One region of the Streptomyces sp. NPDC087420 genome, then DNA from elsewhere that is predicted to be linked to it. Evidence: riboswitches for the same ligand, from Rfam matches in the RefSeq annotation. Region 1 holds a riboswitch; the other holds the start of a gene.
The links. Region 1 has a riboswitch for glycine ahead of gcvP (aminomethyl-transferring glycine dehydrogenase). Riboswitches for the same ligand answer to the same signal wherever they lie in the genome.

Region 1 (7,905 bases):
CCCTCTCCCCGGAGGCCCAGGCCGCCGTGGACGCCCTCCCGCTGGGTTCCGCGCTCCTCGTGGTGCGCCGGGGGCCCAACTCGGGCAGCCGCTTCCTCCTGGACAGCGAGCTGACGACGGCGGGCCGTCACCCGCAGAGCGACATCTTCCTCGACGACGTGACCGTCTCCCGCCGCCATGTGGACTTCCGCAGGGGTGCCGACGGCCGCTTCACCGTCTCGGACGTGGGCAGCCTGAACGGCACGTACGTCAATCGTGAGCGGATCGACTCGGTCCTGCTGTCGAACGGCGACGAGGTTCAGATCGGCAAGTACCGGCTGGTCTTCTACGCGAGCCAGCGGGGCGTGTGACTTTCAGGAAAGGTCCATGCTGCGAACACCCACGGGCGGTGCCGGTCACGGCACCGCCCCCTCGGGCGACACTCTGCTGAGCATCGGTGCGGTGCTCGGCCGGCTGCGGGTCGAGTTCCCCGAGGTCACCATGTCCAAGATCCGTTTCCTGGAGGCGGAGGGCCTGGTCGAGCCGCGCCGTACGTCTTCGGGGTACCGGAAATTCGGACCCCAGGACGTGGAGCGGCTGACGCAGGTGCTGCGGATGCAGCGGGACCACTACCTCCCGCTGAAAGCCATCCGGGAGCATCTCGACGCCCTCGGCCGGGGCGAGCGTCTCCCTCTGCCGTCCCAGCAGCGCCAGCGGCGGGCGGAGACCGGGCCCGCGCCGCGGACCGCCGCCAGGATCGGGCGTGAGGAGCTGCTGGCGGCCTCCGGGGCCGACGCGAGCGCGCTGGACGAGTGGGAGTCGTACGGCCTCATCACTCCGACGCCGGACGGCGGATACGACGCCGAGTCCGTGACCGTGGCGAAACTGGTCGCGGATCTCGGAAGATTCGGTCTGGAACCACGTCATCTGCGGATCATGAGAGCGGCGGCCCAGCGCGAGGCCGGGATGGTCGAGCAGGTGGTCGCACCCCTGCGCCGGCACCGTAACCCGCAGACCAGAGCCCATGCGGAGGCCACCACGAGGGAGCTGGCGACCCTCTCGGTGAAACTGCACGCGGCACTGTTCCGGACGGCTCTCGGAGCACATCCGCACTGATCATGGGGGAGTCCGACTACCCAAACCGGTCGCTCGCGTCCTAGGGTTGCTGTGTGAACGAGCTCGACGTTGTGGGTGTCCGGGTGGAAATGCCCTCCAACCAACCGATCGTGCTCCTGCGTGAAGTGGGAGGCGATCGGTACCTTCCCATCTGGATCGGGCCGGGGGAGGCCACCGCCATCGCCTTCGCCCAGCAGGGCATGACGCCTGCCAGGCCGCTGACCCATGACCTTTTCAAGGATGTCCTTGAGGCCGTGGGCCAGGAACTGACCGAGGTCCGCATCACGGACCTCAGGGAAGGTGTCTTCTACGCGGAGCTGGTCTTCGCCAGCGGGGTCGAGGTGAGTGCCAGGCCGTCCGACGCCATAGCGCTCGCGCTGCGCACCGGCACGCCGATCTACGGCAGTGACGGCGTCCTGGACGACGCGGGGATCGCCATCCCGGACGAGCAGGAGGACGAGGTGGAGAAGTTCCGCGAGTTCCTCGACCAGATCTCTCCCGAGGACTTCGGGACCAACAGCCAGTGAGTGGCCGGTGAGTGCCTGAAGGCCGGAGGCGGGCCGGCCTCCGGCCGGCACCGACAGGACATTCGGTCAGCCCTTCCCGGGACCGGGACACGCGAAACCACTCTCAAGGTGATTATCACTCGGCGTGGCGAGTGCGGCGATCGTTGACGCACCCCGGGTGACTCCCTACCGTCGTTGAGGGCAGGTCAAGGACGGAGGTCGGCGTGAGAAGCAGCGGCGACGGTACGGCGGTGGGCGGGGCGTTCCCGCTGCGGAGCGAGGCGGCCGACCCCGGTACCGAGACGGTCGGGTACCGAGGACCGACCGCGTGTGCCGCGGCGGGGATCACGTACCGCCAGTTGGACTACTGGGCGCGTACGGGGCTCGTGGAGCCCAGCGTGCGCGCGGCGTACGGTTCCGGGGCGCAGCGGCTCTACAGCTTCCGTGATGTGGTCGTCCTCAAGATCGTGAAGCGGTTCCTCGACACGGGGGTCGCTCTCCAGAACATCCGGGCGGCCGTGCGGCACCTGCGGGGCCGTGGCGTCCAGGATCTTGAGCGGATGACGCTGATGAGCGATGGGGCGACGGTCTACGAGTGCTCGTCGCCGGACGAGGTCGTCACTCTGCTCCAGGGCGGTCAGGGGATCTTCGGGATCGCGGTCGGGGTGGTGTGGCGGGACGTCGAGGCCGCCCTGTCGCAGCTGCACGGGGAGCGGATCGACACGGGCGAGACGCTGGTGGGGAACAACCCCGCGGACGAACTGGCCAGGCGGCGCAGGGACCGCGCGGTCTGAGACTCGGCGGTCCGACGCTTGGTGAACGCCGGGCCGGACCCGCCCTCACGCCGGATCCGCTCTCACGCCGTACCGCCCTCACGCCGTGCCGGCCGATTGTCAGTGGTGTGAGGGAGCATCGAGGGTGTGAGAGCCGCCCCGACCATCCTGCATCTGGACATGGATGCCTTCTTCGCCGCCGCCGAGCAGGCGGCGAAGCCGAGTCTGCGCGGAAAGCCCGTGGTGGTCGGCGGGCTCGGACCGCGTGGGGTGGTCTCCACGGCCTCCTACGAGGCGCGGCGGTACGGGGTGCACTCGGCGATGCCCATGGCGCAGGCCAGACGGCTCGCGCCGAACGCCGCGTATCTCGTCCCGCGCTTCACCGTCTACCGGGCCATCAGCGAGCAGGTGATGGAGCTGTTGGGCCGGCTGTCGCCGCTGGTGGAGCCGCTGAGCCTGGACGAGGCGTTCGTGGACCTGGAGGCGGGCGGCTCGGCCCACGACACGGCTTCCGCGCGGGCCGCCGGGGAGCGGCTGCGCCGGGACATCCGCGTGACCACGGGGCTCACCGGGTCGGTGGGGCTCGCGGGGTCAAAGATGCTGGCGAAGATCGGCTCCGAGCAGGCCAAGCCCGACGGCCTCGTCATCGTCGAGCCGGGGACCGAGCGCGCGCTCCTGGGGCCGATGACCGTACGGACCCTGCCCGGGGTCGGTCCCGCGACGGGGGAGCACCTGCGGCGGGCCGGGATGACCACCGTGGCCGATCTGGCCGAGGCCGGTGAGGACGAGCTGGTACGGCTGCTGGGGAAGTCGCACGGGGCGTCGCTGTTCCGGATGGCGGGGGGCCACGACGACCGGCCCGTGGTGGCCGAGCGGGAGACCAAGTCCGTCTCCGTGGAGGACACCTTCGACGTCGACCTGCACGACCGGGTGCGGGTGCGGACGGAGGTGGACCGGCTGGCCGACCGGTGCGTCCAGCGGCTGCGGGCGGCCGGGCACTCGGGGCGGACGGTCGTGCTCAAGGTCCGGCGGTACGACTTCTCCACGCTGACCCGCTCGGAGACGCTGCGCGGGCCCACGGACGACCCGGGTGTGGTGCGGGAGGCGGCGGGGCGGCTGCTGGAGGCGGTGGACACCACCGGTGGGGTACGGCTGCTGGGGGTGGGGGTGAGCGGGCTCGCGGACTACACGCAGGAGGATCTGTTCGCGCAGGCGGCGGCGGACAGGGCGGCTGCGGAGGCGGTCCACGTCGCCGTACCCCCGGCGGCACCCGAGAAGGGCTCTGAGAAGGCCGGGGAGGAGCGGGCCGACCCTTCCCGGGCACCCGGGGCGGCGGAGGGGGACGCGGCGCCCACCGGGGGCGTACCGGCCGCTCAGGAGGCGTCGGAGACACCGGACCTGCCCGCGGAGCGGCGCTTTCCGGCGGGGCACGACGTGCGCCACTCCGTGTTCGGCGCGGGCTGGGTGCAGGGCAGCGGGCTGCGCCGGGTCACCGTACGGTTCGAGGAGCCGTGGTCCGCGCCGGGGCGGGTGCGGACCTTCTGGATGGACGATCCCGAGCTGGAGCTGTCGGACCCGCTGCCCCTGACCGGAGGACCGGCCGGACCGGACCAGGACGGGCCGGGGCCCGCCCAGGACGGGCCGGAGGCCGCGCAGAACGGGCCGGGGCCGCCGGAGCGGGATCAGTCGTCCTGGCCGGCGACGCGCCCGAAGTCCCGCTCGGCGTCCCGGTCGGACAGCGAGGCGGGGCGCTCGGGCGGGCCCGGCTCGGGCAGGGCCAGGCCGTAATGGCGGTAGAGCTGGAGCTCCTGCTCGGGCGAGAGGTGCCGGCCGACGCCGAAGTCGGGCGCGTCCTTGATCAGCGAGCGCTCGAAGGGGATCCGGAGCGTCTCCTCCTCCAGCGTGCTGGGCGCGAGCGGGACAAACGCGTCACGGCTGAAGATGCCGGTGCGGACGGCCGCCCACTCGGGCACCCCCGTGGCGTCGTCCAGATACACCTCGTCCACCGTGCCGATCTTGTGGCCGTCGCGGTCGAACGCCTTGCGGCCGATCAGGCTGCGCGGATCGATGTCGTTCTCCACGGTCCCTCCAACTGGTCGCACAAGCGGGGAAGACCCGTCGCTCCACTCATAAGAAAAGTGCAGATCCGGCCTGTCGGCCACTCGAAAAGCCCTGCGCGGGACCTCGCTGGTAGGCTGGCACACGGCTGCTGACCCTGTGCGGGAGAGTCCTCCGGTGAGATCGCCGGAGGCGCCGAAGGAGCAAATCCTCCCCGGAATCTCTCAGGCCCCCGTACCGCACGGACGAGGTCACTCTGGAAAGCAGGGCAGGCGCCGACGGCGTCCGCCCTCACCGACGGTGAAAGCCGGGCGGCCTCCTGGCGCCCGGTGAAGCTCTCAGGTCAGATGACAGAGGGGGAGGCCGTCCGGGCACCCGCGCCTTGGTGCCCTCGCAGGTCGTGACGACCAGGAGGCCTCCCACCATGACCGACCACCGCATTACGCTCTCCCAGCTGGAGCGTGGCGTTCCCTTCGAGCAGCGCCACATCGGGCCCGACGTGGCGGCCCAGGCGAAGATGCTCGCGCAGGTCGGCTACGGCTCGCTGGACGAGCTGACCGCCGCCGCGGTGCCCGACGTGATCAAGAGCGCGGAGGCGCTCGGGCTGCCCGGGGCCCGTACCGAGGCCGAGGTGCTGGCGGAGCTGCGCGACCTCGCCGACCGCAACACGGTCCTCGCCCCGATGATCGGCCTCGGCTACTACGGCACGTTCACGCCGCCGGTGATCCTGCGCAACGTCATGGAGAACCCGGCCTGGTACACCGCGTACACGCCGTACCAGCCGGAGATCTCCCAGGGCCGGCTCGAAGCCCTCCTGAACTTCCAGACGATGGTGGCCGACCTGACGGGGCTGCCGACCTCCGGTGCCTCCCTGCTGGACGAGGGCACGGCGGCCGCCGAGGCGATGGCGCTGTCCCGCCGCGCGGGCAAGGTCAAGGACGGTGTCTTCCTGATCGACGCCGACACCCTGCCCCAGACGATCGCCGTGATCAGGACCCGCGCGGAACCGACCGGCGTCGAGGTCGTCGTCGCGGACCTGACCGACGGCATCCCGGCCGAGGTGGCCGAGCGCGGTGTCTTCGGTGTGCTGCTCCAGTACCCCGGCGCCTCCGGGGCCGTACGGGACATCAGGCCGGTCGTCGAGCGGGCGCACGAACTGGGCGCCCTCGTCACCGTCGCCGCCGACCTGCTCGCCCTGACGCTCCTCACCTCGCCCGGCGAGCTGGGCGCGGACATCGCCGTCGGCACCACGCAGCGCTTCGGCGTCCCGATGGGCTTCGGCGGACCGCACGCGGGATTCATGGCCGTACGGGACACGTTCGCGCGCACCCTGCCGGGCCGGCTCGTCGGGGTGTCCGTGGACGCCGACGGCGACAAGGCGTACCGGCTGGCCCTCCAGACCCGTGAGCAGCACATCCGCCGCGAGAAGGCCACCAGCAACATCTGCACCGCGCAGGTGCTGCTCGCCGTGATGGCGGGCATGTACGCGGTCTACCACGGCCCCGACGGCCTGCGGGGCATCGCCCGGCGCACCCACCGGTACGCGACGCTGCTCGCCGAGGGCCTGCGGGCGGGCGGCGCGGAGGTCGTGCACGGCGCGTACTTCGACACGCTGACCGTACGGGTCCCCGGCCGGGCCGCCGAGGTCGTCGCCGCCGCCCGTGAGCACGGCGTCAACCTGTACCAGGCCGACGCCGACCACGTCTCCGTCGCCTGTGACGAGACCACCGGGCGCGCCCAGCTGGCCGCCGTGTGGACGGCGTTCGGCGTCGACGCCGACATCGAGGCGCTGGACGCGGCCGCCGGGGACGCGCTGCCCGCGACACTGCTGCGGAGCGACGACATCCTGACCCATCCCGTCTTCCACCAGCACCGCTCCGAGACGGCGATGCTGCGCTACCTGCGCAAGCTCTCCGACCGTGACTACGCGCTGGACCGCGGCATGATCCCGCTCGGCTCCTGCACCATGAAGCTGAACGCGACCACGGAGATGGAGTCGGTCACCTGGCCGGAGTTCGCGGCCCTGCACCCCTTCGCGCCGGCCGAGCAGGCGGAGGGCTACCTGACGCTCATCAGGGAGCTGGAGGAGCGGCTCGCCGAGGTCACCGGGTACGACGCGGTGTCCCTCCAGCCCAACGCCGGTTCCCAGGGGGAGCTGGCCGGGCTGCTCGCCGTACGGGCGTACCACCGGGCCAACGGCGACACGCGGCGCACCGTCTGCCTGATCCCGTCCTCCGCGCACGGCACGAACGCCGCGAGCGCGGTCATGGCCGGGATGAAGGTCGTCGTCGTCAAGACCCGCGAGGACGGTGACGTCGACGTCGAGGACCTGCACGCCAAGATCGAGCGGCACGGCGCCGAGCTGGCCGTCCTGATGGTCACCTACCCCTCCACCCACGGGGTGTTCGAGGAGCACATCAGCGACATCTGCGCCGCCGTGCACGACGCGGGCGGCCAGGTCTACGTCGACGGCGCCAACCTCAACGCGCTGGTGGGGCTGGCCAAGCCGGGCAAGTTCGGCTCGGACGTCTCCCACCTGAACCTGCACAAGACGTTCTGCATCCCGCACGGCGGCGGCGGCCCCGGGGTCGGTCCCGTCGGCGTACGGTCCCACCTCGCCCCGTACCTGCCCAACCACCCCCTCCAGCCGGCCGCCGGACCCGAGACGGGTGTCGGGCCGATCTCCGCCGCCCCCTGGGGCTCGGCGGGCATACTGCCGATCTCCTGGGCGTACGTACGGCTGATGGGCGGCGAGGGCCTCAAGCGCGCGACGCAGGTCGCGGTGCTCGCGGCCAACTACGTCGCCAAGCGCCTGGAGCCGCACTACCCGGTGCTCTACACCGGGCCGAACGGCCTGGTCGCCCACGAGTGCATCGTGGACCTGCGCCCCCTGTCGAAGGCGACGGGCGTCAGCGTCAGTGACATCGCCAAGCGGCTGATCGACTACGGCTTCCACGCGCCGACGATGTCGTTCCCGGTGGCCGGCACGCTGATGATCGAGCCGACCGAGAGCGAGGACCTGGGCGAACTGGACCGGTTCTGCGAGGCGATGATCGCGATCCGCGCCGAGGTCGAGAAGGTCGCGTCGGGCGAGTGGCCCGCGGACGACAACCCGCTGCGCAACGCGCCGCACACGGCGTCCGCGCTCGGCGGGGAGTGGGACCACCCGTACACCCGTGCCGAGGCGGTCTTCCCGGCCGGTGTCTCGGCCGCGGACAAGTACTGGCCGCCGGTCCGCCGTATCGACGACGCGTACGGCGACCGCAACCTGGTCTGCTCCTGCCCGCCGCTGGACGCGTACGACCACTGACAGCGAGCGCGGACAGCGACCACTGACAGTACGGCCGTCGGGGAACGGGAACGGCGGGGTGTGCGTCGGGGCCGGTGCGGAGGAACGTCTCCGGGCCGGCCCCCGTCATACCGGCGGCGCGCGGTGTCGGCGCGCGGCTGCCCGGCGGCTCAGGCCGCCGTCA
Region 2 (7,905 bases), on a different contig from region 1:
GAGGAGCATCCAGACCCGGTCCTCCGCCAGGGCCTGGAGCAGCGCCTCGTACGCGTCGTAGCGTCCTGGCGTCACCTGGCGGAGCAGCTGCTCGGCCCGGCCGGCCGCCGCGGTACCTGACGCGCTCACCCTGGGTCCCGCCCCTCTTCGATCCACCATTCGACCGTCTCCCCCCGCAACGCGGCGCGGCCCGTCATGAAACCAGCTTAAGCGGCGCTTATGACAGCGCCCCGACCGCATGGCCGCGCGTCCCGGGGCGTACGTCCCGGGACGCGGCCACGCGGGTACCCACCCGGGTCGTCCGCGCGCCCCAGGCCCGGCCGGCCCGGCCCACCCCTACCCGCGCCGGTAGAACGGGCGCACGCGCGCCAGCATCCAGGCGCCGACCGGGTCCTGCGTCATGTCCAGGAGGACGAGGTTGACCGGCCAGGGCACCTGGACCCGGCCGAGCGCGCGCCCGAGGGCGTCCATCGGCGCGTTGCGGTCCGTGGGGTCCGTGGCCTCCCAGGAGGAGAGCTGGACGCCCACGAAGAGCACGGGCGGCTCGCCCTCGACGCTGGCGAGGGCGCGGCGGGCCGAGACGACGACCCCGGACGCCTCGAACTCGGCGGAGGCCGCGGCGAGGAAGTCGACCGGGTCCTCCTGCCAGTCCGGCTGGAAGAGCCTGACCCGGCCGCCGGTGGCGGGGCCGTCGAGCGGGGTGCGGCCCACCCGGCACAGCTCGGCGACGGCGAGCGGCGGCAGCGGCATGCCGACCGCGCCGCCGGGGTTCACGACGATCCCGAGCTGCGGGGGCAGCCCGCGGGCGAACTCGCGCGCCGGGGCCACGGTGAAGGGCATGTGGGCACCGACGCACCCCATGAACTGCTGCTCGGAGCTGAACACCGGGACGTACGGGGCGCCTTCGATCTCGATCGTCGGCAGGTCGAGACTCTGGCTGTCGGGGCCGCCGCCCTGGGGCAGCGGCACCCAGACCTGGCTGCGCCCGAGCACCTCCACGAGCCGTCCGCCCGCGGCGTCGTTCCCGAGCGAGGCCGCGAGCACCTCTTCGAGCTCGTTGCCGGGCCATGCTGTGTCCACGCGCTCCACCCCTCCACTCACCTGCTTCCCTGCGGCAGCACCCTAGGGTGTGCCGCCCGTGAACGCGATGGCGGACAGGGTCCTGGCCGCCGGCCTGTCCAGCAGGGTCGCCGAGGCGCAGCCCCCCGGGAGGCGGCCCGACTCGGCGTCCTTGAGAAGGCGGCGGACCGCGCGCCGGTGGCGGGCGAACGCGTACCCCGAGACGCCCCGGCCGCGCTCGCGCTGGCCCGCGCGGGCCACCCCGGGCGTGACGTCCAGCAGGACGAGGTGGAGGCGGCGGCCGCGCACCCGGGCGTCGCGGGCCAGCCAGCGCCGTACCCAGGTCTGCGTACCGCAGTCGTGCACGATCACGCTCTCGCCGGAGCGCAGCGCGCGCCACAGCCCGGCGTAGTGGGCGATCCGCACCAGCGGGCGGTACACCGCGTACGGCAGGCGGCGGGGCAGCCGGCCCGCCCAGCGGTCCCTGGTGTCCTGCGAGTCGATGCCGCCGCCCGCGGCCGTCCTCCGTATCAACGTGGACTTGCCGCTGCCCGGCAGGCCGGAGACGACCACGACGTCCCCCGGCGCGAAGAAGAGGGTGCCCGGCACCCTGCCGTCCCGGCCGCGCAGGTCACGGACCACCGGTGCGGGCCGCGCCGGGACGTCCCGGGCCGCGGTCACACCCGGCTGGACGGGCACCCCGGACGCCGACACGCCCGCCGCCCCCGACGCCGCCACCCCTGTCGCTGTCACATACGCACCGGACCCCTGCGACGTCATCGCCGTCCCCCTGTCAGGTCGGACACCCTGGCCCTTGACTGGCCCTCGACCCCTGCCAGACCCTTGCCCAATAAAGTGTAAAGAATTGGTAATGCCACGCAAGCCTTTCACGGGGCGTGGCGGGTCGTCGCCACGTTCAGGGCCTCTCTCCCCCACCCGCGTGCGATGCGTGCGATGATGACGGCGCCAACTGCATACAGGCCGTTTGAATCCACGCGGGAGAGTCCCGGTTCACCGTGTGCGCCGGGCGCCGAAGGAGCAAGTTCTCCCCTTGAATCTCTCAGGCCCCGTACCGCGTGGATGAGGCAGATCTGAAAAGCGGGCCGCCGTCGCGGTCCCACCCAAGGTGCAAGTCACGACCGTGAGCACGTACGGAAAGTCGTCCGTGGTTCCGTACGGTCGTGGTGAACCTCTCAGGTTCCGATGACAGATGGGGAGGACCGTCCTCGTCGTCATGCCCTGGGAGTCACCACCATGAACTCTGCCCCGAGCAGCACCCCCCGCCTCACCGCCCTCGACGCGGTGCACCGCGCGCTGGGCGCGACCATGACCGACTTCGCGGGCTGGGACATGCCCCTGCGGTACGGGAGCGAGCGCGACGAACACCTCGCCGTCCGTACGAAGGCCGGCCTGTTCGACCTCTCGCACATGGGCGAGATCACCGTCACCGGGCCGCGGGCGGCCCAGCTGCTGGACCACGCGCTGGTGGGCAACATCGGGGCGGTCGCCGTCGGCCGCGCCCGCTACACGATGATCTGCCAGGAGGACGGCGGGATCCTCGACGACCTGATCGTCTACCGCCTCGGCGAGGACGAGTACATGATCGTCGCCAACGCCTCGAACGCCCAGACGGTCCTGGACGCGCTGACCACCCGCGCGGCGGGCTTCGACGCGGAGGTACGGGACGACCGGGACGCGTACGCGCTGCTCGCGGTCCAGGGCCCGGAGTCCCCCGGCATCCTGCGGTCGCTCACGGACGCCGACCTGGACGGCCTGAAGTACTACGCGGGCCTGCCCGGCACGGTCGCGGGCGTCCCCGCGCTCATCGCCCGTACCGGCTACACCGGCGAGGACGGCTTTGAACTGTTCGTCGAGCCCGCGCACGCGGAGACGCTCTGGCAGGCGCTGACCGAGGCCGGCGCCCCGGTCGGCCTGGTGCCCTGCGGGCTGTCCTGCCGGGACACCCTCCGCCTGGAGGCGGGCATGCCGCTGTACGGCAACGAGCTGTCCACGGCCCTCACCCCCTTCGACGCGGGCCTGGGCCGGGTCGTCAAGTTCGACAAGACCTCCAACGGAGGCGACTTCGTCGGGCGCAAGGCCCTGGAGGCCGCCGCCGAGCGCGCCGCCGCCGCCCCGCCGCGCAAGCTGGTCGGCCTGGTCGCCGAGGGCCGCCGCGTCCCCCGCGCCGGGTACGCGGTCGTCGCCGGCGGCGCGGTCGTCGGCGAGGTCACCTCGGGCGCCCCCTCCCCCACCCTGGGCAAGCCGATCGCCATCGCGTACGTCGACGCCTCGCACGCCGAGCCCGGGACGGCGGGTGTCGGGGTCGACATCCGCGGGTCCCACGAGCCGTACGAAGTCGTGGCGCTCCCGTTCTACAAGCGCCGGAAGTGATACGGACGTCTCGGACGTCACAGTCCCGCGACTCCACGGCCCGGCCGGAACCGGCCGGGCGGCCCGACCGCCCCTCCCGGCCGTCTCGATCCTCAAGACGGCCGTCCGGACCACTCCCCCTCGTACAGGAGAATTCAGCCCATGAGCAACCCCCAGCAGCTGCGCTACAGCAAGGAGCACGAGTGGCTGACGGCCGCCGAGGACGGTGTGTCGACCGTCGGCATCACGGAGTTCGCGGCCAACGCCCTCGGTGACGTCGTGTACGTCCAGCTCCCCGACGTCGGTGACACGGTCACCGCCGGTGAGACCTGCGGTGAGCTGGAGTCGACGAAGTCGGTCAGCGATCTGTACTCGCCGGTGAGCGGCGAGGTCACGGAGACCAACCAGGACGCCGTGGACGACCCCTCGCTGGTGAACTCCGCCCCCTTCGAGGGTGGCTGGCTGTTCAAGGTGCGCGTCACGCAGGAGCCGGGAGACCTGCTCACCGCTGACGAGTACACGGAATTTTCCGGCAACTAGACACCCCAGGGACTGTGATGTCTTCGAAGTCGCTTCTGAACACCCCGCTCCACGAGCTCGACCCGGACGTCGCCGCCGCTGTCGACGCCGAACTCCACCGTCAGCAGTCCACCCTCGAAATGATCGCCTCGGAGAACTTCGCTCCGGTCGCCGTCATGGAGGCGCAGGGCTCCGTCCTGACCAACAAGTACGCCGAGGGCTACCCCGGCCGCCGCTACTACGGCGGCTGTGAGCACGTCGACGTGATCGAGCAGATCGCGATCGACCGCGTGAAGGAGCTCTTCGGGGCCGAGCACGCCAACGTGCAGCCGCACTCCGGCGCCCAGGCGAACGCGGCCGCGATGTTCGCGCTGCTCTCCCCCGGCGACACGATCATGGGTCTCAACCTCGCCCACGGCGGGCACCTGACCCACGGCATGAAGATCAACTTCTCCGGCAAGCTCTACAACGTCGTCGCGTACCACGTCGACACCGAGACCGGTCAGGTCGACATGGCCGAGGTCGAGCGCCTCGCCAAGGAGTCGCGTCCGAAGCTGATCGTGGCCGGCTGGTCCGCGTACCCCCGTCAGCTGGACTTCGCGGCCTTCCGCCGCATCGCGGACGAGGTCGGCGCCTACCTGATGGTCGACATGGCGCACTTCGCCGGACTGGTCGCGGCGGGCCTGCACCCGAACCCGGTGCCGCACGCCCACGTCGTCACCACGACCACGCACAAGACCCTCGGCGGCCCGCGCGGCGGAGTGATCCTCTCCACCCAGGAGCTGGCGAAGAAGATCAACTCCGCGGTCTTCCCCGGTCAGCAGGGCGGCCCGCTGGAGCACGTCATCGCGGGCAAGGCGGTCTCCTTCAAGGTGGCGGCCTCGGACGAGTTCAAGGAGCGCCAGCAGCGCACCCTGGACGGCGCCCGGATCCTCGCCGAGCGCCTGGTCCGGGCCGACGTCACCGAGCACGGTGTGTCCGTCCTGTCCGGCGGTACGGACGTGCACCTGGTCCTGGTCGACCTGCGGAACTCGGAGCTGGACGGCCAGCAGGCCGAGGACCGGCTCCACGGCATCGGCATCACGGTCAACCGCAACGCCGTCCCGAACGACCCGCGCCCCCCGATGGTCACCTCGGGCCTGCGGATCGGCACCCCGGCGCTCGCGACCCGCGGTTTCACCACCGAGGACTTCGCCGAGGTCGCGGAGATCATCGCCGCGGCGCTCAAGCCGGACTTCGACCGCGAGGCACTGGCGGCGCGGGTCACCGCGCTGGCCGCGAAGCACCCGCTCTACCCCGGCCTGTAGGCACCGGGCCCCACCCGGGCCCCCGCCGCCTCAGCGGATCGTCATCGACCGTACGGCTCTCCGTACGGCCCGCGTTCGTGAGGCACCGCGCACACTGGACCGTGAGCGCGGTGCCCCGCACCCCGTACACCCGTGATCTCTGCACCACCCCGGCAGACAACGGCGTCTACCAACCAGCTAGGAGTCCCTCCCGTGGCCATCTCGGTCTTCGACCTCTTCTCGATCGGCATCGGCCCGTCCAGCTCCCACACGGTCGGCCCGATGCGCGCGGCGCGCATGTTCGCCCGCCGGCTCAAGAACGAGGGGCTCCTCGCCCACACCGCGAGGGTACGGGCGGAGCTGTACGGCTCCCTCGGCGCGACCGGCCACGGCCACGGCACCCCCAAGGCCGTCCTCCTCGGCCTGGAGGGAAACTCCCCGCGCACGGTCGACGTGGAGCGCGCGGACGCCGAGGCGGAACGTATCCGCACCGGCGGGCGCCTCAACCTGCTGGGCATGCACGAGATCGCCTTCGACGTGGACGAGGACCTGGTCCTGCACCGCCGCGAGGTCCTGCCGTACCACGCGAACGGCATGACGGTCCTCGCGTACGACGCCGACGGCGGCCTGCTCCTGGAGAAGACGTACTACTCGGTGGGCGGCGGTTTCGTCGTGGACGACGACGCGATCGGCGAGGACCGCATCAAGCTGGACGACACGGTCCTCACCCACCCCTTCCGCACCGGCGACGAGCTGCTGCGGCTGGCCGGCGAGACGGGCCTGTCGATCTCCGCGCTGATGATGGAGAACGAGAAGGCCTGGCGCACGGAGGACGAGATCCGGGCCGGGCTGCTGGAGATCTGGCGGGCCATGCAGGCCTGCGTCTCGCGCGGCATGTCCCGCGAGGGCATCCTGCCCGGCGGCCTCAAGGTCCGCAGGCGGGCCGCGAACACCGCGCGCCAGCTGCGCGCGGACGGCGACCCGCAGGCGCACGCGATGGAGTGGATCACGCTCTACGCGATGGCCGTGAACGAGGAGAACGCCGCCGGCGGCCGGGTGGTCACCGCCCCCACCAACGGCGCCGCGGGCATCATCCCGGCGGTCCTGCACTACTACATGAACTTCGCGGCCGGCGGCGCCACCGCGGCGGAGAAGGACGAGAGCGTCGTCCGCTTCCTCCTCTCCGCGGGCGCCATCGGCATGCTCTTCAAGGAGAACGCGTCCATCTCCGGCGCCGAGGTCGGCTGCCAGGGCGAGGTCGGCTCGGCCTGCTCGATGGCCGCGGGCGCCCTGGCCGAGGTCCTGGGCGGCAGCCCGGAACAGGTCGAGAACGCCGCCGAGATCGGCATGGAACACAACCTGGGCCTGACCTGCGACCCGGTCGGCGGCCTGGTCCAGATCCCGTGCATCGAACGCAACGGCATGGCGGCGGTGAAGGCCGTCACGGCGGCGAAGATGGCCCTGCGCGGCGACGGCAGCCACAAGGTCTCCCTGGACAAGGTCATCAAGACGATGAAGGAGACGGGCGCCGACATGTCCGTCAAGTACAAGGAAACGGCCCGCGGCGGCCTCGCGGTGAACATCATCGAGTGCTAGGACGAGACCGCCGGGCGGGCGCGTACGTACCTTTTACGGACGGAGGCCGGACTTCGCCCGGCCGGTCTCCGGGTCGAAGGGGAAGGAGACGTGCTGGTGGACCATCGTCCACTCGCCGTCCCTCCGCCGGAACACACGCGTGCCCCGTGACCAGCTTTCCGCTGTCTCTCCGTCAGGCCGCTCCGCCCGCATCCGGTTGAGGCCCCAAGCGACGGCGACGTCCTCCCGGACCAGGATCCTGAGGTCCGGGACGTCCCAGTCGACGGCTCCGGCAGCCGCTTCGAGCCCCCGCTCGCACTCCTCCCGGATGCTTTCCCTGCCGAGGTACTGAAGCGGCGCATTGTGTTCGTACGAGACGACGTCCTCGGCGATGTGGGACATCAGCCCGTCCAGATCGTTCGCGGCGGTGCCGTCGTACCACCGATGGTGGACCGCGCGCACCTCCTGCTCGGCGGCGGCGGGGGCGGCCCCGGCGTCGGAGGTGTGGGGAAGGCCACCTCGTCCCCGGCGGTGACGTCCAGCGACTCGATCTCGAACACGGCACCCTGTGCCTGCCACCGCCACCGGACTCATCTCACAGCCGGCTGGCTTTTCCGCACCCCACGCCGTCCGCGTCCCGCATGCGGGTGTCCATCGGGGTGCTGCGGTCGTACGGGTCGGCCTCGGCGCCCTCTCCCCGGTCCGCGACCGCGCGTTCGGCGCTGAACGCGGGGGTGAAGTAGCCGGTGAACGTGGAGCAGCCGCCATTGGCGGAGTCCACCTTGTACGAGACGAGCGAGAACGTGCCCGGCTCGATGAACACCTTCGCCGGGTCGTCCCAGCTCATCACCACCTCGCGGCGCACGATCGTGCGCGCGACCTCGTCGCTGCCGGACGAGGCCCGTACGAGCGGATAGACGTACGTGACATCCGTGCTCACCTCGACCGCGCCGCGCTCGCCCTCCCGGTACGTGATCAGCCCCCGGGTCTTGACCACGTCACCGGCGAGCCGCACTTTCGCGCTGTCGAACCGGCTGAACAGCAGCAGAGGGTCGTTCTCCCGGGTGGGCGCGGTGAACGTGGTCGCCAGGTAGTC

Region 2: linked by a shared signal. The riboswitch ahead of gcvT (glycine cleavage system aminomethyltransferase GcvT) and the one ahead of gcvP (aminomethyl-transferring glycine dehydrogenase) in region 1 are both predicted to bind glycine.

Annotation. Positions count from the first base shown of each region.
Region 1 covers NZ_JBIUXU010000006.1:6,369-14,273, forward strand. The annotation lists gene ACIO1C_RS13345 (FHA domain-containing protein) at 1-350, shown strand, start outside; gene ACIO1C_RS13350 (MerR family transcriptional regulator) at 367-1,095, shown strand; gene ACIO1C_RS13355 (bifunctional nuclease family protein) at 1,149-1,622, shown strand; gene ACIO1C_RS13360 (MerR family transcriptional regulator) at 1,826-2,395, shown strand; gene ACIO1C_RS13365 (DNA polymerase IV) at 2,522-4,162, shown strand; gene ACIO1C_RS13370 (PRC-barrel domain-containing protein) at 4,057-4,455, opposite strand; glycine riboswitch at 4,585-4,682, shown strand; gene gcvP (aminomethyl-transferring glycine dehydrogenase) at 4,857-7,742, shown strand; gene ACIO1C_RS13380 (DUF5999 family protein) at 7,892-7,905, opposite strand, start outside.
Region 2 covers NZ_JBIUXU010000014.1:18,494-26,398, reverse strand. The annotation lists gene ACIO1C_RS27720 (enhanced serine sensitivity protein SseB C-terminal domain-containing protein) at 1-129, opposite strand, end outside; gene ACIO1C_RS27715 (enhanced serine sensitivity protein SseB) at 337-1,080, opposite strand; gene ACIO1C_RS27710 (AAA family ATPase) at 1,123-1,839, opposite strand; glycine riboswitch at 2,046-2,144, shown strand; gene gcvT (glycine cleavage system aminomethyltransferase GcvT) at 2,314-3,450, shown strand; gene gcvH (glycine cleavage system protein GcvH) at 3,592-3,969, shown strand; gene glyA (serine hydroxymethyltransferase) at 3,987-5,255, shown strand; gene ACIO1C_RS27690 (L-serine ammonia-lyase) at 5,448-6,830, shown strand; gene ACIO1C_RS27685 (YybH family protein) at 6,864-7,271, opposite strand; gene ACIO1C_RS27680 (hypothetical protein) at 7,405-7,905, opposite strand, start outside.